3 regions of the Agrobacterium sp. 22-223-1 genome follow, and region 1 is predicted to be linked to each of the others. Evidence: riboswitches for the same ligand, from Rfam matches in the RefSeq annotation. Region 1 holds a riboswitch; each other region holds the start of a gene.
The links. A riboswitch is a leader RNA that binds a small molecule or an ion and turns the genes downstream of it on or off. The one in region 1 is predicted to bind cobalamin.
Positions count from the first base shown of each region.

Region 2: linked by a shared signal. The riboswitch ahead of ACQZ60_RS22280 (DUF1636 family protein) and the one ahead of metE (5-methyltetrahydropteroyltriglutamate--homocysteine S-methyltransferase) in region 1 are both predicted to bind cobalamin.
Region 3: linked by a shared signal. The riboswitch ahead of ACQZ60_RS04255 (CbtB domain-containing protein) and the one ahead of metE (5-methyltetrahydropteroyltriglutamate--homocysteine S-methyltransferase) in region 1 are both predicted to bind cobalamin.

Region 1 covers NZ_JBNWCN010000002.1:469,746-476,841, forward strand. The annotation lists gene ACQZ60_RS14255 (sugar ABC transporter permease) at 193-1,506, shown strand; gene ACQZ60_RS14260 (ATP-binding cassette domain-containing protein) at 1,525-2,307, shown strand; cobalamin riboswitch at 2,369-2,580, shown strand; gene metE (5-methyltetrahydropteroyltriglutamate--homocysteine S-methyltransferase) at 2,681-5,029, shown strand; gene ACQZ60_RS14270 (hypothetical protein) at 5,222-5,455, opposite strand; gene ACQZ60_RS14275 (helix-turn-helix domain-containing protein) at 5,550-5,987, opposite strand; gene ACQZ60_RS14280 (hypothetical protein) at 6,114-7,096, opposite strand, start outside.
Region 2 covers NZ_JBNWCN010000006.1:289,373-296,468, forward strand. The annotation lists gene cobN (cobaltochelatase subunit CobN) at 1-1,706, opposite strand, end outside; gene cobW (cobalamin biosynthesis protein CobW) at 1,709-2,746, opposite strand; gene ACQZ60_RS22280 (DUF1636 family protein) at 2,743-3,168, opposite strand; cobalamin riboswitch at 3,290-3,504, opposite strand; gene cobO (cob(I)yrinic acid a,c-diamide adenosyltransferase) at 3,639-4,256, shown strand; gene ACQZ60_RS22290 (cobyric acid synthase) at 4,258-5,715, shown strand; gene cbiB (adenosylcobinamide-phosphate synthase CbiB) at 5,702-6,667, opposite strand; gene cobD (threonine-phosphate decarboxylase CobD) at 6,666-7,096, shown strand, end outside.
Region 3 covers NZ_JBNWCN010000001.1:858,411-865,506, reverse strand. The annotation lists gene dmeR (Ni(II)/Co(II)-sensing transcriptional repressor DmeR) at 1-250, opposite strand, end outside; gene ACQZ60_RS04285 (hypothetical protein) at 378-740, shown strand; gene ACQZ60_RS04280 (MerR family transcriptional regulator) at 853-1,266, shown strand; gene ACQZ60_RS04275 (GNAT family N-acetyltransferase) at 1,471-1,959, shown strand; gene ACQZ60_RS04270 (type 1 glutamine amidotransferase family protein) at 1,980-2,546, shown strand; gene ACQZ60_RS04265 (hypothetical protein) at 2,739-3,053, opposite strand; gene ACQZ60_RS04260 (CbtA family protein) at 3,058-3,768, opposite strand; gene ACQZ60_RS04255 (CbtB domain-containing protein) at 3,780-3,962, opposite strand; cobalamin riboswitch at 4,124-4,359, opposite strand; gene ACQZ60_RS04250 (c-type cytochrome) at 4,545-5,465, opposite strand; gene ACQZ60_RS04245 (c-type cytochrome) at 5,556-5,990, opposite strand; gene ACQZ60_RS04240 (LysE family translocator) at 6,109-6,738, opposite strand; gene ACQZ60_RS04235 (helix-turn-helix transcriptional regulator) at 6,872-7,096, shown strand, end outside.

The DNA.
Region 1 (7,096 bases):
TTAGAGCATTTCCAGGAAAAGTGGGCCCCGGTTTTCCGTTCGGAAATGCGTAAAAACAAAGAGTTAGAGCATTTCCAGGAAAAGTGGGCCCCGGTTTTCTGTTCGGAAATGCGCCAGAACAAAGCGTTGGAGCGTTTTCGCGATTCAGGGAAAAGCGAAAGCGCTCTAAGATGTAAGGAGCACCGGCAGTTCATGGCCGATATGACCCAATCCAATTCCACAACGTCGCAAAAGACGGAAAAAACAGGCTCGATAACGCGCTTCATCAACGCCACCGAGTTGGATACCAGACTGCTCGGCATGGTCGGCGCGCTTCTTCTGATCTGGATCGGATTTCATATCCTGTCCGGCGGGCTGTTCCTGACGCCGCGAAACCTCTGGAACCTTTCCGTGCAGACCGCGTCCGTGGCCGTCATGGCGACCGGCATGGTGCTCGTTATCGTCACCCGCAATATCGACCTGTCGGTCGGGTCGATCCTCGGCTTTTCCGGCATGATCATGGGTGTCATGCAGGCGGAAATCCTGCCGCAGATCCTCGGCTTCGAACATTGGGCGACATGGATCGTCACGCTCATGGTCGGCATTCTTGTCGGCGGCGCCATCGGCATGCTGCAGGGCTCCATCATCGCCTTCCTCAACGTGCCGTCCTTCATCGTCACGCTTGGCGGTCTGCTGGTCTGGCGCGGCGGCACCTGGTTCATCACCAGCGGCCGCACCGTGGCGCCGATGGATTCAACCTTCCGCCTGATGGGCGGCGGCACCAGCGGCTCGATCGGCGCGACATGGAGCTGGATCGCCGCCGTCATCGCCTGCGTCGCCATCATTGCGGCCATCCTGAACTCCCGCCATCAGCGCCGGCGTTTCGGCTTTCCGTTGCGGCCCGTCTGGGCGGAGTATTTTCTGGCCGCGCTCGGTTGCCTCGTCGTCATCGGTTTCGTGGCGGTGGTCAACAGCTACCCATGGCCGATCAACATCGCCCGCAACTATGCCGATGCCAATGGCATGGCCTGGCCTGAAGGCGGTCTGTTCATTTCGCACGGCATCGCCATTCCGGTGCTGATGGCGCTTGCCGTCGGTGCGGTCATGACCTTCATCGCCACGCGACTGCGCTTCGGCCGTTATGTCTTCGCCATCGGCGGCAACCCGGAAGCGGCCGAACTCGCCGGCATCAAGACCCGCTGGGTGACGGTGAAGATCTTCACGCTGATGGGCGTTCTGTGCGCCATCGCGGCGGCCATCTCGACCGCCCGCCTCAATGCCGCCACCAATGCCCAGGGCGAGCTGGACGAGCTTTACACCATCGCGGCGGCCGTCATCGGCGGCACCTCGCTTGCCGGTGGTGTCGGAACCATAGCGGGCGCGATGCTCGGCGCGCTCGTCATGCAGTCGCTGCAATCCGGCATGGTGCTGGTGGGCATCGATACGCCCTTCCAGCGCATCGTCGTCGGTGTGGTTCTGGTCGTCGCCGTCTGGCTCGACACCATCTACCGCGCCCGCGCCAAGTAAGAACCGAGGAGAACTCCTATGACGGACCAAGTCACGCCCCTCGTGGAAATGCGCAATATTTCCATTTCCTTCGGCGGCATCCATGCGGTGGAAAACGCTTCTGTCGATCTTTTCCCCGGTGAGGTGGTCGCCCTTCTCGGCCACAATGGCGCGGGCAAATCGACCCTTATCAAAATTCTCTCCGGCGCCTATCGGCGCGATGGCGGCGATATTCTCATCAACGGCGAGGATGCCGATATCCGCAATCCCCGCGATGCCAAGAAATACGGCATCGAGACCATCTACCAGACGCTGGCCGTGGCCGACAATGTCGATGCGGCGGCCAATCTTTATCTCGGCCGCGAGCTGAAGACGAAATGGGGCACGCTTGACGATGTCGCCATGGAAGCCTCGGCCCGCGAGGTCATGGGGCGTCTCAACCCCAATTTCCGGCGATTCAAGGAGCCGGTGAAGGCGTTGTCCGGCGGCCAGCGGCAATCCGTTGCCATCGCCCGCGCCATTCTGTTCGATGCCCGCATCCTCATCATGGACGAGCCGACGGCCGCACTCGGGCCGCAGGAAACGGCGCAGGTGGGCGATCTCGTCAAGGAGCTGAAACGGCAGGGCATCGGCATCTTCCTCATCAGCCACGATATTCACGATGTCTTCGATCTGGCCGACCGGGTCTTCGTGATGAAGAACGGCAAGGTGGTGGGCCATGCCCGCACGCAGGATGTCACCAAGGACGAGGTGCTTGGCATGATCATTCTGGGCAAGGTGCCGACCGGTGCGGTGCCGGGGCCGGGTGCGGTCGCGCTCTGAACTCAGTGAAATAAAGATATAAAGATTTCTTTATGTCTATTGACATCGTGGCACCCGTGGTGAGAAATGCGGGTGTCATGGTTCTCCGGGCTTGTTTGTTCGATCCCGGAGCTAAGAGGGAATCCGGTGCGCCGACGATCGGCAAGACCGGAGCTGCCCCCGCAACTGTAAGCGGCGAGCCTTTGTCCAACACGTCACTGGGGTAAACCCCGGGAAGACGGACAAAGGCGACGACCCGTAAGCCAGGAGACCTGCCAGGACAAAATAACGTCCACGGGCGGGGTGTCCCGGTGGTTGCTGCTATGGTCCGGCACAGGCCGGGCCTGCACGCGTCCGCTTTACCCATGCCCCCACAACCAAATGGGGTATGACAATGCCAGACAAGACCATTCCAGTCGCATCGCTCGGTTTTCCGAGGATCGGACGCCATCGCGAACTGAAGTTCGCGCTTGAAGGCTTCTGGTCCGGCAAGATTTCCGAGACGGAACTGCTCGAAACCGCAGCTAGGCTGCGCGCCGAAAACTGGGCGCTTCAGCGTGAGAAGGGGATTACCCATATCCCGTCCAACGATTTCTCCCTTTACGATCACGTTCTCGATACGGCCGTGATGGTGGGCGCCATTCCATCCCTTTATGGATGGGCGGGTGGGGATGTTTCCCTCTCCAACTATTTCGCCATGGCGCGCGGCAGCCAGAGCGAAGGGCATGCAGGCTGCGGCCATGGGCATGAAGGACATTCGCATCATGGTCAGGGCGTTCCCGCGCTGGAAATGACCAAATGGTTCGACACCAACTATCACTACATGGTGCCGGAGGTTTCAGAGGATCAGCATTTCGTGCTCACCTCGCAAAAGCCGGTCGACCACTTCCTTGAGGCGAAGGCGCTCGGCATCCATACGCGTCCGGTCATTCTCGGCCCGGTCACGTTCCTGAAACTCGCCAAGGCGCGCGAGGCAGCCTTCAAGCCTCTCGATCTGCTGGCAAGGTTGCTGCCCGTCTATGAAGAGCTGCTGCGTCGCCTGCGCGCGGCCGGTGCGGACTGGGTGCAGATCGATGAGCCGGTCGCCGTGCTCGATCTTTCCGAGGGGGAGCGGCACGCGCTGGCCGTGGCCTATCGGGCTTTGTCGAAGGCCGCGCCGGATTTGAAAATCCTGCTCGCCACCTATTTCGGTGGGCTTGAGGATAATCTCGAAGCCGTCGCAGCGCTTCCGGTCGCGGGCCTTCATGTCGATCTGGTGCGAGCGCCCGATGCGCTGGAGGCGGTGTTGAAGGCTTTGCCGGGAAATCGCGTCCTGTCGCTGGGTGTCATCGACGGCCGCAACATCTGGCGCGCTGATCTCGCTGCAATTATTACCCGATTGGAACCCGCCATCGCGGCACGCGGTGCGGCGGCGTTTCAGATCGCGCCGTCCTGCTCGCTGCTGCATGTCCCGGTCGATCTCGAACTGGAAACCGGCCTCGATGCCGATCTGAAAAGCTGGCTTTCCTTCGCCACCCAGAAGCTCGGCGAACTTGCCGCGCTTGGCAGGGCTCTCGGTGAGGGCAAGGCTGCTGTCGCGACGGAACTGGAGGCTGCCTCCAAGGCCGTTGCCGCGCGTGCATCCTCGCCGAAGGTAACGGACGTCGCCGTGCAGAAGCGTATTGCGACGATTGGCGAGGCCGACAGGAAGCGGGTGAGCCCGTTTGCCGAGCGGCAGAAAGTGCAATCGCAGGCCATTGCGCTGCCGCTTTTCCCGACGACGACCATCGGCTCCTTCCCGCAGACGCCGGAGGTGCGCAAGGCCAGATCGGCGCATTCCAAGGGCGCGCTGACGGATGCGCAATATGAAAAATTCCTGCAGAAGGAAACCGAAATGACCATTCGCTGGCAGGAGGAAATCGGTCTCGACGTTCTCGTCCACGGCGAGTTCGAGCGCAATGACATGGTGCAATATTTCGGCGAACAGCTTTCCGGCTTCGCTTTCACCCAGCATGCCTGGGTGCAGAGTTACGGCTCGCGTTATGTGCGCCCGCCCATCATTTTCGGCGATGTGTCGCGTCCGAAAGCGATGACGGTTCGCTGGTGGGAATATTCCCAGTCGCTCACCGACAAACCCGTCAAGGGCATGCTGACCGGGCCGGTGACGATCCTCAACTGGTCCTTCGTCCGCGACGATATCGCCAGAAGCCTGACATGCCGCCAGATCGCGCTCGCCATCCGCGATGAGGTCAATGATCTCGAAGCGGCCGGTGCGCAGATGATCCAGATCGATGAGGCAGCTCTTCGCGAAGGACTGCCGCTTCGGCACCGGCATTGGCAGGATTATCTCGGCTGGGCGGTGGAATGCTTCCGCATTTGCTCCAGCGGTGTGGGCGACCGCACACAGGTTCACACCCATATGTGCTATTCCGAATTCAACCAGATCATCGATGCCATTGCTGCCATGGACGCCGACGTGATCTCCATCGAGACCTCGCGTTCGAAGATGGAATTGCTGGATGCGTTTCGGACCTACAAATACCCGAACCAGATCGGTCCCGGCGTTTACGACATCCATTCCCCGCGTGTGCCGGCGGTTGGAGAAATGGTCGATCTTCTGGCGCTGGCGCGAGAGCGGCTTGACGACCGGCAGCTCTGGATCAATCCGGATTGCGGCCTGAAGACGCGTAAATGGGAAGAGGTCAGGCCGGCACTGGTCAACATGGTCGCCGCCGCTGCCGAGCTTCGCCGCGCGGTGCTCTGATATGAATGGAGGCCCGGCGAGAACCGGGCCTCCATCATGGCTTCCGCCGGGAAAATGTGGGGGAGGGCATATGAATGCCTCTCCGGAAGGATGGAGCCAGCCGGACAGGCAGAGGGAACGTTTCCGGGCCTACGACTGGAGATCGGTGTGGAAACGCTCAATCCCGGCGGATTTACGCCGTTGCGGAAGCGCTCAATGCAGATCGGCCTGAGCGAAGGCGCCGACATTCAGCTCTGCGCTTACCGGCGGCAGACCCTGCTGATTGATGTCCTGGGCCAGCGACAACAATGCCATCTCCAGGAAATAGGTCGACATGCCCAGTTCCAGAGATTTCGAGCGCTGGCAAAGATAGGAAACCATCCGCCCGAGCGCCAGAATCTCGTCTGCATTGTCCTGTTCAAGTATAGCTGTGGTAGACGCCGCCATGATTCCCTCTCGACAGTCGACAGTATGAAAACGCGATAATGTTGCGTTGTTCATTTTCGACCACATCGAGCGTCACGCGAGCGTCACACCTGCGTCAATCGTCGTTTTTGTCCGCCGGCGCGGCGGCATTTTCCGCCGCTTCAGTGGCGGCGAGCGATGTCACGAGAGCGACGATGCTTCGGCGCACGGCGGCGCTCTTGATGCGCGAAAAGGCTTGGTTGAGCGAAAAGCCTTCATTCGAGGCCACGAAGGTCTGCATGGCATTGATCGTGCCAAGGGCCGGATTGGCCGGGTCGCCATCGGGCGTGGCATTGGCGAACAGGGAGCTGACCTCAACGCCGAGAATCGACGCAATGGCCTGCAGACGGGACGCGCCGACACGATTGGCGCCCTTTTCATACTTCTGGACCTGCTGGAAGGTGATGCCCAATCGCCCGGCCAGCGCACTCTGGCTCATGCCGAGCGACTTGCGGCGCATTCTGATTTGTGCGCCGACATGGACGTCGATCGGGCTGGGTAGTTTGGCGTGCATTACAAATTCCTCCGGTTGAGGTTCTTAAATCCGATGATTATCAATTAATATTGTTGAAGGTATACATTCAACACAATTTCCACGGGTATTATGACGCTTTATTGACGAAATTGCACGATTTTTCGTTCATAATCGCGTGTCCGGGCCGCGATTTATTATTTTTGTTGCACAACGCAACGCACCGTTGCGGCTGGAAAGATGGCTCCATCCGGCCACGCCGATGGTCTGAAAGCCGATTCTGTCCCAAATTTCTCGGTTCATTGCATCGAATTCCTCAAGCGACTCGGTATCGCCGAAATGCGGAATCCAGACGAATGGCCGTTTCTGACCGGAACGTATGACATTTTCAAGAAGGACATTGTTGTAAAGTCTGGGCAGGCATTTGTTGGTGTCGATGGCCGGCGAAAGCGGGATGGGATTTCGTTCTATCGCAAAGCCCTGCCGCGCGAGCCAAAGTGCCGAGGCGTCCAGTTTTCTTTTCAGCTCGGTTGCGGCGCGAGCGTTGCATCCGCCATGCGCGACAGGGTCGGCAACGAGCAATAGCGGCCGGCCGCCGCTTCTCAGACCGGTGACGGAAACGAACTGGTCAACGTGGAAGCCGCATTGGTGCATTTTTTTGCCGGCAATCTCCGCTCCGCAAGTTTCCATCGCGGAAAAATCGGAGGAGACCGGGATTTTGCCGAGATCTTCCGGCCGATATCCGAAACTGAAGATGTTTCTGCCGTCGAGAGCCTGAATTTTTCGCCACCGCTGCGAAGGGATGGCCGCATTCCTTCCGATCCCCCTGTCATCCTGCAGGCTGGAATGGCCGACCAGCCGAAAATCCGGGCCGACAAGCTGGTTGCCCCCTGCCAAGGCGACATCCGAATGCGTGGTTGCCGCTCCCAGATATTCGGCCAGGCTGACACCGATGGCTTTCTCCGCCACCAGGACGAATTCCGCCGCAGCATCAGCTGCACGCACATGGAGCATGTCCTGTATCCATGGATGCGAAATGCCGTCGTTTCCGGCAAGGGGTATCAGCTCGGCGCTGCAAGAGGCTGGCAGGCTGCCGAGCCAGTCTCGTGCTGACCCGAGACTGGCTCGATCGGTCACGATAACGGCGGTGA
Region 2 (7,096 bases), on a different contig from region 1:
GGATAGACTACAGGCAGCGAGCCGGTAACGATTTCGGGAAAACAATTGCGGGAAAGCGCCACCGTCTTGCCCGGCAGCCATTCCAGCGTTCCATGCGCGCCAACATGCACGATGGCATGCGCACCCGCAATCCGCTGCATCCATGCACCGAAGGCAACAAGCGCGTGACGCGGCGGCAGGGCAGGGTCGTGGTAGTCCACCCGGCGATCCTCATTGCGGCCCCTGTCCGGCGCTAGCGCCACGAACACTTCGCCGAAACGGGCGGCGCGGAACCGGAATGCGCCATCGACGAGTGCATCGTCATCGGTTGCCACGCCCCATGTCGCGTTTACGGATGCGGTAGATGCCGGCGGCAAGGCGGAGAAAAAAGCCTCGTAGGTGGAAAGATCAATTGCCGCTTCCTGTTGCTCGACGCAGTCGAGCAGCGCCCGCGCGGTCTTAGGAATATCCTTGACCGTATAACCGGCCCCGGCAAGATCGCGCATCATTTCGAGAACGCTTTGCGGCACATCGAGACCGACGGCATAACCGGTTCGTCCGGGCGCCGCACCGGGATAATCCGGCATCAGAATGACGAGACGGCGATCCCGTGGAAGGGCATTCCTCAGCCGCAGGAAAGCGGCGATGCGATTTGCCACCTGCTCGACCCGATCGGCCTCGGGTACATTGAGCAAACTCGCGCCGCCATCCACGCGCGCCTGTTTGAACGAGATTGCTCCGGCGAGAATCCGGCCATCCAGTTCCGGCAGGACGACGTGCATGGCGAGATCGGAGGGATTGAGCCCGCGCGCATTTTCCGCCCATCCGTCCCGCCGCGTCGTCGCCATCACCACCTGAAACACCGGCACGCCGAGACGGTCGAACAGCGTTGTGCCATTGTCATCCGTCTGGCTGGCGAAGGCGGTGGCGGCAATGATGGCGGCGGGCCTCAGATCGGGCAGCGCCGTTTCGAGGAAACGGATCGCCTCGCTATCCTTCAGACCGCAGACAAAAATCGGCAAGGGTGCAAAACCGCGCCGCGAGAGCGCCTCGAAAAGCGCATCCACCGGTGCTGCATCTGCCGCCAGAAGCATGGAACGGTAAAACAGAATGGGCAGAACGGGCGCACCGTCGGGAAAACCCGCGCAGGCTTCCACCCTATCCACAACGCCCCTACCGGGCCGGTAGAAACCGGCTTTCGGCAGCGGTTCGGCTTCGATATCCGGCCATGCCTCGCCTCTTGCAAGAGCGGCGAGACCAAGGGCAAGCCGATCCATATTCTCCTGCCCGCCCTCGCGAAAGAAGGAGAGGACCGAGGTCAAAATCCGCCGATCGACGGTCGAGGCCGCTTCGAGTTTCTCGTCCCTTTCGCTGCACTCACCCGGCAAAAGCAGAAGCTTGATGCCGCGCCTGCGTGCAAGAATGGAAAGCTGATCGACACCGTAACGCCAGCGTTCCGCACCGCCGAGAATCCGGATAAGAATAACCTTGGCATGTTCCGCCGTCTTTTCGATCCAGAGATCGACCGACATGGGATGTCGAAGCTCGGAGAGGTTGGCGGCTGACAGGGAGGGGAGCGCACCCTCTGTTCGCCGCCAGGCCTGTTCCAAGCCGGCCAGATCGCTTGCCGAAAAAGACAGTACCACCACATCAGACCGGGGCTGGTTGAGATCAACCGGCTCGATCAGGTCGTCCAGAGACGAGGATGTGGTGGCGAGAATGTGCATCGTCAGGCGGCCAGCATCTGTTCGATCTTTTCGCGGTTGATGCCCTTTTCGCCGATGACGACGAGGCGGCTGCGGCGTTCCTCACCCACAGCCCAGGGCCGGTCGTAATAATGGTTGACGCGGCTGCCGACAGCCTGCACCTGCAGGCGCATCGGCTTTGCGGAAACCTCGATGAAGCCCTTGATGCGCAGGACATTTTCCGCAGCTGCCGTCTCGGCGATACGGGCTGCCAGCGCTTCCGGGTCGGTCACGGCCGGCAGATCGATGACGAAGCTGTCGAAATCGTCATGCTCATGGTCGAGTTCGCCATCATGGTGGGTACGGCGGTTTTCGATATCCTCTTCCACCGCAAGGCCAAGACCGATCAGCACGGCGGGGTCGATGGCGCCATTGGAAGCCACGACGATCTTTGCCGCCTTCGGCAGATGTTCGAGAACATGCGCCTTGGCCTTGTTCAGGCCGGCATCGTCAAGAAGATCGGCCTTGGTCAGCACGATAAGATCGGCGCAGGCGACCTGATCCTCGAAAACCTCTTCGACCGGGTCATCGTGATCGAGCGCCTCGTCATTGGCCCGCTGGGCCGCGAGCGCTTCCATGTCGTGCGCCACCTGCCCTTCGGCAAGGGCGGCGCCATCCACCACGGCCACGACGGCATCCACCGTCACGCGGCTCTTGATCGCCGGCCACTGGAAGGCCTGCACCAGCGGCTTCGGCAGGGCGAGGCCGGAAGTTTCGATGAGGATATGCTCCACCTTCGGCTGGCGGCTCAGAATCTGTTCGATGGCGGGCTGGAAATCATCCGCCACCGTGCAGCAGATGCAGCCATTGGCCAGTTCGACGATGTTTTCTTCCGGGCAGCTTTCAATACCGCAACCTTTGAGAATCTCGCCATCGATGCCGATATCGCCGAATTCGTTGACGATGATCGCCAGCCGCTTGCCGTCCAGCTTTTCGAGAAGGCCGCGCAGCAGCGTGGTTTTGCCAGCCCCCAGAAAGCCGGTGACGATGGTGCAGGGAACGCGGTCCAGAAGGGTGCTCATGATCTCTCCTCGGTAAAATCGAATGGGGGAATGCGCGCCACCATGCCGCGCTTTAAGGGTTCCGGGCGACCGCGCCAGGGCATCAGGCCGTCGGGAGCAGCGGCCAGCAGCCGTGCGCCGGTCAGCAAATCTTCCGCGTCACTTATTGTCAGCCCGCCAAAGACATAGGACCAGCCATTGGCGCTGCGCAGCACGGCGCTAAGCCCGCGCTTGCAATTGGCGAGGCAGTTGACGGAACGAACGGTGACACCCGTTTCCTCCGCCTTTGCGATGACGGCATCGGCGAGGCGTGAGCCGGGGCGCGGTTCGGCATTGGGCTCGGCTTCATCGCGACAGCTTCTGCAAACGAAGACGATCACGCCGGACGCCGTTTCGTCCTGCGTGTTTCCGCCTGCACATGAAGATGTCGCTGAAATATCCAAACCGTATCGTTTCCCGCGCCTTGCAAAAAAATCTCGGGGGTGCGGATGTCGAATACGGTATGCGGACAGGCGCAAACCGGATGCTCGATCTAACCGACTGACCGGAGCACCCCGCCCGGCAGACGTTTTTCCTGAAACGGCAGGTCTCCTGGCTCGCGGCTTTACACCCTGACACCGCCTTCCCGAACCCGTTGAGGTGTCCAGTGGCTTTACGGTGCGGGCTTACCGCTTACAGTTGCGGGGGCAGCCACGGAATGACCCGGTAATCGGGCTGGAACCGTGTTCCCTCTTAGCTTTTCCCGTTGCCGGGAAAAGACCGTCAGTCCGTTACCCTTAGGCTGAACGGGCGTGGGGGTCAATGCCGCGGCCCTGTGGCCCGCACATTGCCGGGTGCGGCAAATTGGGTATAGTCGCCGCTCCGAATGGCGGGGGCACCGGGTCCCGCGCCGCTGGATGAAAAGGAAAACGCGATGACACGCGACATCAGCGACAGCGAAGCCGAACGTCACCGACAGAAAATGGTCAACCGCAAGACGATGCAGGACGCCGAGGTTGCGGAAAAGACCATCGAAAAAGGTCTGCTGATGATCAATACCGGTCCCGGCAAGGGCAAATCCACCGCCGCTTTCGGCCTTGCCCTGCGCATGCTCGGCACCGGGCGGCGGGTGGGCGTCGTTCAATTCATCAAGGGCGCATGGTCGACGGGAGAACAGCAGGCGCTGACTTTGTTCGGCGACAAGGTCGTGTGGCGCACCATGGGCGAAGGGTTCACCTGGGACACACAGGATTTGAAACGCGACGTCGCAGCGGCGGCAAAGGCCTGGGAAGAAGCCAAGGTCCTGATGGTCGACGAGACCATCGGCCTGCTGATCCTCGATGAGCTGAACATCGCGCTCCGTTACGATTACCTGCCGCTGGAAGAGGTGGTCGAAACGCTTTCCAGCCGCAGGCCCGATCTGCATGTCATCGTTACCGGCCGCAACGCCAAGCAACCGCTCATCGACGCGGCCGATATGGTGACGGAAATGACCCTCGTGAAACATCACTTCAAGGCGGGCGTGAAGGCGCAGGCGGGGATAGAATTCTGATATGGCTGCACGCGTGCTGATGTTTCAGGGAACCGGCTCGGATGTCGGCAAATCGCTGATGGTGGCCGGCCTTGCCCGTGCCTTCGTCAGGCGCGGCCTGTCCGTCATGCCGTTCAAACCGCAGAACATGTCGAACAATGCGGCGGTCACCGCCGATGGCGGCGAGATTGGTCGTGCGCAGGCGCTGCAGGCACGGGCGGCGGGCGTGCCGCTTTCCGTGCACATGAACCCGGTGCTCCTGAAGCCGCAGAGCGAGACCGGCGCACAGGTGGTGGTGCAGGGCAAGATCGCCGGAAATGCCAAAGCGGCCGATTATCAGCACATGAAGGCCGGGCTGATGCCGCGTGTGTTGGAAAGCTTCGACCGCCTGAAACAACAGACCGATCTGGTGCTGGTGGAAGGCGCAGGCAGCGCCTCCGAAATCAACCTGCGTGCCAATGATATCGCCAATATGGGTTTTGCCAGAGCTGCGGACGCGCCTGTGATCCTGATCGGCGATATCGACCGGGGCGGCGTCATCGCCAGCCTCGTCGGCACCAAAGCCGTGCTCGAAGCTGAAGACGCGGCGATGATCGAAGGTTTTATCGTCAATCGCTTTCGCGGCGATCCGGCCCTGTTTTCAGACGGCATGCGCATGATTGCCGAAAAAACCGGCTGGGCCTCCATCGGGCTCCTGCCGCATTTTTCCGATGCCGCTAAGTTGCCGGCAGAGGATGCTCTCGGGCTTTCCGGCCCGGCTGAGCGGAAACCTGACGCGAAGATCCGCATCGCCGTGCCGATTCTGCCGCATATTTCCAATTTCGACGATCTCGATCCGCTGGACATGGAACCGGATGTCGAACTGATCCGCGTGCGGCCGGGCGAAACCATTCCCGCCGATTGCCGGCTGGTGCTGCTTTGCGGCTCGAAATCCACCATCGTCGATCTTGCCGTGCTGAAGAATACGGGACTCGACATCGATATCAAGGCGCATGTGAGACGTGGCGGCCATGTTCTGGGCCTCTGCGGCGGCTACCAGATGCTTGGGAAAACAGTTGCCGATCCCGAAGGCATCGAAGGAGCGCCGGCAACAGTCGACGGGCTCGGCCTGCTGGATGTCGACACTGTTCTGACGGGCGACAAAAGGCTGGTTTCCGTTACAGGGAAGAGTTTCGACGGAATTGATTTATCCGGCTATGAAATGCATGTCGGTGAAACCGCGAGCGGAACCGACAGCCTGCCTTTTTCAAAAATTGATGGGCATGAAGACGGCGCTGTGTCGCCTGACGGCCGCATCTTCGGCACTTATATTCACGGCCTGTTTTCGGACGACCGCCAACGCGGCGCGTGGCTTGAGCGGCTTGGCGGACAGAACACGGAACTAAACTACGATGCGCAGGTGGACGCCGTTCTTGATCGCCTTGCGGCGCATATGGAACAGCACCTCGATCTCGACCGTCTGCTCGCTATAGCGCGATAAGGATCGCCAGAAGTCCCAGCAGGCCGATCAACAACAGGTCGGCAACCCGTGTGAGCCGCAGCGCCCTGCGAATATCGCCGGCAACCAGCGCCGCCCTGCCGCCTTCGCACATGAAACGCGCCTCGATCATCTGCCCGCCATAGGAGCGCGGCCCTGCGAGCGCAAAGCCGAGAGCGCCAGCCAGCGCCGCCTCCGGCCAGCCGGCATTGGGGGAACGGTGATGGTGGGCATCGCGACGTATCGCGGCCATGGCCCCGCCGGGTGATGCGCCCTTAACAAAAAACGCCGCGACAACGAAAAGAACGCCGCTCAGCCGCGAGGCCGGCAGATTGACCAGATCGTCCAGCCGGGCGGAGGCCCAGCCGAAAGCCTCATGACGGGGTGAGCGATGGCCGATCATGCTGTCGGCCGTATTGATCGCCTTGTAGGCCGCGCCGCCCGGTAGGCCCAGGAGGCCGAGCCAGAAGGCGGGAGCGACGATGCCGTCGGAAAAATTCTCGGCCAGACTTTCGATCGCCGCACGGCAAATTGCCGCCTCGTCCAGCTTTTGCGGATCGCGCCCGACGATCATCGATACCGCCTTGCGGCCGCCTTCCACACCCTCGCGCTCCAGCGCAGTGGCGACAGCCTCCACATGTTGCTCGAGACTTTTCTGCGCCGGCAGCGAAGCGCCAAGCACGGCGACCAGCAAAAGGCCAAAGGGCATGAGGAGGAGAACGGATTGCGCTAACCATGCAACAAGCAGCGTCAGCCCGACGAAAACGACGAGAGCCGCCACACCAGCCCCCTTACGCTGTGAAAATGACGCGCTCTCCCGGTTCCATTTTTTGTCCAGCAGCGCGATAAGCGAACCGATCCAGGTGACGGGATGGCCGATGCGTTTGAACAGCCAGTCCGGATAGCCGGTCAGGCGTTCGATCACGAGCGACAGGAAAGCGAGAGCAAAAAACATGGGCGAGACAGTACCAGAAAAGGCGAAAGCTGCGATCCGTCATGGCGGCAATCTCGGCAGGGCGCGTCTGATGTTTCCTGAAGCGCCGGAACCATGGATCGACCTTTCGACCGGGATCAATCCGCACTATTACCCGCATTCGCCGATCCCTGCCAGCGCATTCGCCCGCCTGCCGGAACCGGACGCCGCCGAAGAATTGAAACATCTGGCGACGGCGCATTTCGATGCGCCTTCCGCCCGGCATGTGGCGCTTTCCCCCGGCACCCAGATGCTGATGCCATTGCTGGCTCAGATCGCTATCGCCCGCGGGGCCAAGAGCGGCGCCGTGCTTTCACCCGCCTATGCGGAACATGCCCGGACCGCACGCATGGCCGGGCTGGCTGTGACCGAGGTGGAAAACATCAACGCGATGTCGGCTCATGACTATGC
Region 3 (7,096 bases), on a different contig from region 1:
CCTGGGCCAGCTCCTCCGCCGCCCGCGCCCGCTCGTCTTCGTTTTCGGCATGCACCACATGCTCGTGCAGATGCTCCTGCATCACCTCCCCGGTCAGGCCGGAAAGCGCGCCGCGCACCGAAGCGAGCAATTGCAGCACCTCGCCGCAGGGCTTGGCATCATCCAGTGCACGCTCCACCGCCTCCATCTGCCCTTTCAGGCGGCGGATGCGGGCCAGAAGCTTCTCCTTGTTGCGGATCGTATGGGACATGGGCACCTCATATACTATAGGGGGGTATACTATATGAGCGAGTTTTTCCGTTCAAGCCCCGTGCGACGCAATCCTCGCGAATGTTTCGGCCGCTAAAAATACCTCATGAAACCTAGGGGACTCAGTCATGACGACTATTGCAGCAACCATCAGCAGCTATCATCCCACTCCGATCCGGAGCCTTGAGCCGACAAAGGGCAAGGAAACCCACTCCACCACCGAAGCCCTGCTGGAGCTGACGCGCGCCGCGCATCGCACCATTTCGAGCGTCGAAAGCATCGCCACGGCCGTCGCGCCGGCCGCCGCCAGCGTTTCGACCGGCCTTGCCGCAGCGCTCTGGAACCTCGACAGCGGCGCTTCCACGACGACCGCACCCGCTCTGGACATGGGCGACATGGCCGCATCGGCACAGCCGGAAACCGCATCCAGCATCGAGAACGATGTCCTCAAGGCGCTCGCCCAGGCGCTCGGTGTGGATGAAGCCGCCTGAGACCCATTGAACGGCAGGCTGAAAAGCCATATCTCTAGAGACTAGAGCATCGCACCCGGAACGGTCGAGCCATCCGTTCTGCCGTCGCTGCACCCGAGATATGGAGAAAGAGATGCTGTCCATCGGTGAACTGTCCAAACGCACCGGCGTCAAGGTGCCGACTATCCGTTATTACGAGCAGATGGGCCTCATCCGCGAAGCCGACCGTTCGGACGGCAACCAGCGCCGTTACGAAAAGACCGACCTCGAAAGGCTGGCCTTCATCCGCCATGCGCGCGATCTCGGGCTGAACATCGACGCCATCCGCGAACTGATCGCGCTTAGCCAGCACCGGCAGATGCCCTGCGAAGGCGCGGACCGCATCGCCGCCGAACACCTCGCCCATGTGCGCGAGAAGATCGCCAGCCTGAAGAAGCTGGAGCACGAGCTGGAGCGCATCGTGTCCCATTGCCACGGCCATTCGATCGAGGATTGCTACGTCATCCGCGCGCTTTCCAATCACGGCATGTGCGAGGGTGAACATTGATCGGAAAACCGGGCTTGACAGATTGCGGATTCGGGCGCATTGCATGTCCCATGATCAACGAACGCGCACCCATCTCCTGCTCGTACTTTTGGGCCTACCTCTAAGGGCGGCTCGACAGATCATATTGTCAACAAGCCGCCGTCAGGCGGCTTTGTTGTTTCTCAAGCGTCCTGACGGCACCGATAAGACCAAAGGACCGAAAAAATGACCGAAGATAGCTCCCTTACACTGGAAAGACCGCCCGTCGTCATCATTCGTGGCGCACGCAAGACGGATTTGCCCGAGCTCAACGAGATGATCACGCTGCTTGCCTCCTACCACGGCGATGCGGCGGCGATCACCCCGGCGAAACTGGAACGCGACCTGTTCGGTCCGCTGCCCTGGGTGCATGGGCTGGTTGCGGAAGCCGATGGCGCGCTGATCGGTTACGCCCTGCTTCTGCCGCTCTACAGGGCGCAGGAAGGCCGGCGCGGGCTTGAGCTGCATCATCTCTTCGTGCGTGACGGGCATCGCGGCCATGGCACCGGCCAGCATCTGGTTTCCCGCGCCCGCGATATCGCCAAACGCCTCGGTTGCGACTATCTTTCCGTCAGCGCCACGACCGGCAATGTCGCGGCGCATCGCTTCTACGAAAACATGGATTTCGCGCCCCGGCCGGTTACCGGCATGCGCTACATGCAGTCCATCGCCTGATTAAAACCACGGAGACGGCCATGACACGGATCGCCATTGCGCTGGCGCAGGATTTTGCGGACTGGGAACCGGCGCTGCTTGCTGCGGCAGCCCGCAGCTATCTCGGCGTCGAGATCGTCTATGCCACGCCCGATGGCCGGCCGGTAACGTCCATGGGCGGGCTGACCGTGACGCCTGACACATCCTATGACGCGCTTGATCCGGCCGGCATCGATGCGCTCGTCATTCCCGGCGGCTTGAGCTGGGAAAAGGGAACGGCTGTCGATCTTGGCGGGCTGGTGCACCGGTTTCGCGACAGGAACCGGCTGGTTGCCGGCATCTGCGCGGCGGCAAGCGCGCTCGGCGGCACGGGCGTGCTGAACGATGTCGCCCATACCGGCAATTCGCTGGCATCGCACAAGGCCTATGCCGTCTATAGCGGCGAATCGCTCTACCGCGACCAGCCGAAAGCGGTTAGCGATCGCGGCATCATCACCGCCGCCGGCAGCGCGCCGGTCAGTTTCGCTGTGGAAATCCTGAAACACCTCGGCCTCTTTGGTCCGGAAGCCGAGGCGGAACTTCAGGTTTTTGCGGCGGAGCATCGCTGAGGCGGACGCTGATATTGTGGGCCACGTAAGCCCGCCCGCCCTCATTCCTGTGCTTGTCACAGGAATCTAGCCAGCCCAAGTCCTTGGGCTGAAAGGACTCTTCCCGCCGCGCGGACGAGCGTCGGCTGGATTCCTGTGACAAGCACAGGAATGAGGTGGTGCAAAATACAAGCGTCTTGGCACCCTCACTCATCACCTCCGATCCAGCACCCGGCATACGCGCGCCGCTGGCTCCTCACCCTCCCCGGCAATCGCCCGGCGAATATCGCGGCTGTTCAGATGCAGGCTGCGGCCGGCGGGTAAATTTGCACGTTTTATCTTGGTGAGCGCCGCAGCGATAAAAGCGGCCTCGTGTTCATGAAAACAGGCAAGAGCCGCCTCGCGATCCGGGGTCGCCCCAAGGACTGCCTTGAAGGCAAGGCGGTGCACGGCGCAGAAAGCGCCGTGACCGGGGACGGCAAAACGCAGCGCATCGAGCTCCTCACTCCATTCCGCTGCGTCCTGCATGGATTTACGCCGACTGGAAGCGCTTCAGGAAAAACGCGCTCAATGTTCCGAGCAAAGCCCAGAAAACGAAGCTGGTCACGGTGGCGGCGACGATGAACTGACGCTCCAGCGGCAGCGGCGCCAGCGCATGTTCGCCTTCCGGCGGCAAGGGTGCGCCGACCACATGCGGTGCGACGATCAACACCAGCGCCAATACGATTGCCCAGGGTTCGCGGCGGAACGCGATCAGCGCAATGCCGCCCGCGGTTGCGGCAACCGTCGCAAGCCACCAGATCTGCCGCGCCTCAAGTGCGGCGGCCGGGCTGCCCGGCAGTTCCGGCGGCAGGCCGATCATCGGGGCCAGCATGACGGCGGCAAAGCCAGCAACGCCCCAGAGAAGGCCTTCGCGCCAGCCGCCATTCGTGCCACGCAGCGAAATGAGGCCGGTCAGCACCAACGCATAACCGATAGCGGTCAGCACATTAGCGGCGACGGTATAGGCGGTGCGCTCGAAGCCATCGGCCGGAGCCCAGGCCTCGTCATTGTGCTCATGGGCGGGAACGGCAGCACCGGGGGCCGTCGCATCATGGCTGTGGGGCGCTTCGCCGGCGCTTTCATAGGTTTCCGCCTGAAGGATGAGCGGCGTCGTGCCGAAAGCCTGCATGGCCGAAACGGCGAAACCGCCGAGAATGCCGACGAGAACGGCGGTAAAGACGATATTGCGAAAAGACGACATGCCGTTTCCCCTCAATGGCAGGGGAAGGCGTTGGCATGACGCGTGTCATGCGCGGCGTTATGAACGGCCTCCACATGGGAAAAGCCGACAAAACCGACAACGAACAGGCCAAGCACGATCGCCGTCAGCGATTGCGCGAAGCTGGTTGTTTTTGCGGAAACGGCGGCGTTGGCCGTATTCTGGTTGATGGACATGGTGACCCCTCTCCGGCGCGACCCCGCGCCTTTGGACGCGGCCGCACGGCAAAGGGCCGTCGAGCCGCTACGATACACTTCACCACGGGGATACGAGACTGACACAGGGAGGCGTCGATCCCGCCACCCTGAAATTCCGCTCTTCCGGACACCCCGCCGGCATGGATATTTCCGCGATGGCAGGTCTCCTGGCTTACGGGTCAAAACCTGAAACACCTTCCCGGCGTCACCCTCTCTGGAAACCCTCGGTTCCCGGCGAGATGGCTTGCCAGTGGCATTTCGTTTCAGGCTCTCCGCTCACAGTTGCGGGGGCAGCCACGAATGAGGATTTCTCCCTATCGTGTTCCCTTTTCACCTTCCGGAACGCCCGGAAGGAACCATCACAGGATTGTTATCCGATGGGCGGGGTCGGGAGTCAATGGTGGGCCTGACTTCGAACTGCACGCCGTCGCCTGCACCTCCGTCACCCCGGACTAGATCCGGGGTCCAGCGCGATCAAGTCCTTGATCGCAAGAGACTCTTCTCACGGCGCAGCCGCGCCGTGGCTGGATGCCGGATCTAGTCCGGCATGACGGCTGAGGATTACCGCGACGGTATGGCCTTCAGATAGGCGGCAATCGCATCGCGGTCTTCAGGCGTCAGATGCGCCATGTTCTGCTGCACCTTGACCATGGAGCCGCCGACGCTGTCGAATTCCGGGGTGAAGCCGTTTTCCAGATAGCTGGCAATATCGGCCTCGGCCCAGCTGCCGATGCTTTGCGAGCCGGGGGTAATGTCGGGAATGCGGCCCTCGCCTTCCGGGTTGGGCCCGCCGGCCAGCCACTTGTCTTTCACGAAACCGCCAAGCGCGTTGCGCGGCGTGTGGCATTCGCCGCAATGGCCCGGCCCTTCCACCAGATATTGGCCGCGCAGCAATTCGGCATTGGCATTGGCAAGCTCGACGCGGGGCCGCGCCGAGGGGTCGAAATAAAGGAATTTCCAGCCGCCCAGCGCCATGCGCAGATTGAAGGGAAACGGCAACTCGTGATCCGGCGCATCGTTCTGGCTGGCCGGCAGGGCTTTCAGATAACCGAAGAGATCGTTGATGTCCTTCTGCGTCATGCGGGCATAGGAGGCATAGGGAAAGGACGGGTAGAGATGTTCGCCGTTCCTGCCCACACCGCGCGTCATCGCATCGCCGAATTCCGCCAGCGTCCAGCCGCCGATGCCATGCTGCGGATCGGAGGAAATATTGGGGACATGGAAGGTGCCGAAGGGGCTTTTCAGCGCCTGCCCGCCCGAAAGCGTCAACAGCGCCTCACCTTTCGCATCGGGCGCGGCATGGCAGCTTGCGCAGCCGCCCGCCCAGAACAGCGTTTCGCCGTTGGCCAGATCCGGTTCGCCCAGGCTGACCCAGTGGCTGGGCGCCTGCCGCTGAGGCGCGGTGACCCAGGCGAATATGCCGTAGCCCGCAATGGCCGCGACGACGGCCCCGCCCGCGAGTTTCGTCCAGATGGAGGACATGCCCCTCTCCCCATTCTCACCTGACCCGGTCAGATGTCTTTCGTGCCTGAGAAAACGCCGCCGGTACGCGGCGTTTCCAAAGTGTTGCGATTATTTCTTCAGACGATAGGTCTGGTGGCAGGTGCCGCAATCGGCGCCGAGCGTCTTCATGGCGGTGGCGACGCCCGCCTGATCGGTGGGGAGATTGGCGAGAACCATGTCCGCATCCGTGCCGAGCTTGGCAGCCTTGGCCTTGAAGTCGTCGAAATTTTCCCAGATGGCGGGGGCAGCCGCACTGCCGGTCTCGGTGCCGGCGGGGAACTGGTCCGGGAAAGCCTTAGCGTTGGTGCCGATGGTGGTTACGGCAGTCTTGACGGTATCGGCGTCGAAGGGCTTTTCGCCCTTGGAGATGGCGGCGAGCGAACCCATCGCCCCACCGATCTGCTTCATCATGCCTTCACGTTTTTCGACTTCGCCGGCAGCGTAGACCGCTCCGGCGCAAAGACAGCCGAACAGCATGGCCGCGGTGATGGTTTTCAGTTTCATGCAACTCTCCTTGATTCCGGCCGGGACACCGGGCGCTATATGGAACGGCGCGAGGATGCCCTTTCCGGATGGCGAAAAGAAGTCACATTGCGGTGAATTCCATCGTGAAAACAGAAGCCTAAGACAGGGCCTCCCACAGTGTCAGCAGCGCTGCGGCAATCAGCATGAAACCGGCGGCGCGGCCGATGAAGATCGTGGCGGCGGGCGAAGAAACCAGCCATGCCCGGCTTTTATCCGCCGTCAGCGCCAGCGCGCCATAGACCGTAAACTGCGTGACCGCCACCATCGCGCCCATCACCAGCCCCTGCACCCAGATCGGGCCATAAGCCGGTTTGAGGAATTGCGGATAGATCGCCATCATGAACAGATAGGCCTTCGGATTGGAAAGGCAGGTCAGCACCGCCCGCCAGAAGGCTTTTCTGACCGAAGCGCTCGCCTGCGCCTCATCGCCGTTCACGACAATCGCGCTGCGCATCAGGCCGATGCCGATCCAGATCATATAGGCGGCACCGAAAACCAGAAGCGGCAGGAACAGCGACGGCATCCAGGCGGCAAGCATGCCGACGCCCAGGGCGCCGTAAAGCGAATGCACAATGCCGCCGGCGCTCATGCCGCTTGCGGCGGAAAGGCCGGTTCTCTTTCCCCCCGTCAGCGCGCTTGCCAGTACGAACAGCATATCCATGCCCGGCAGGATGATGATGCCGAACAGGACCAGAAAGAAAAGCCAGAGATTTTCGGCGTAACTCATGTCAGTATCTCCCAAAACGGTTCACGACACATTCGGGAAATCCCATGTTTCTCAATGTGTTTCTTCGTTTATAGGAAAAGCCAACTGACAGCGTTGTGTCAGTTGCGTGGGGAAATCCACCGGGAAAACGGCAATGCGCAAGGCGTCGAGACTGTTCGAGATCATCCAGATCCTGCGGGTGGCGCGCAGGCCTGTCACCGCGCAGACGATTGCCGAGGCGCTGGAAGTGACGGTGCGCTCGGTCTATCGCGACATAGCAGCGCTTCAGACCATGCGCGTGCCCATCGAAGGGGAACGCGGCGTTGGTTATATCCTGCGTCCCGGCTTCAACCTGCCGCCGTTGATGTTTTCCATCGAA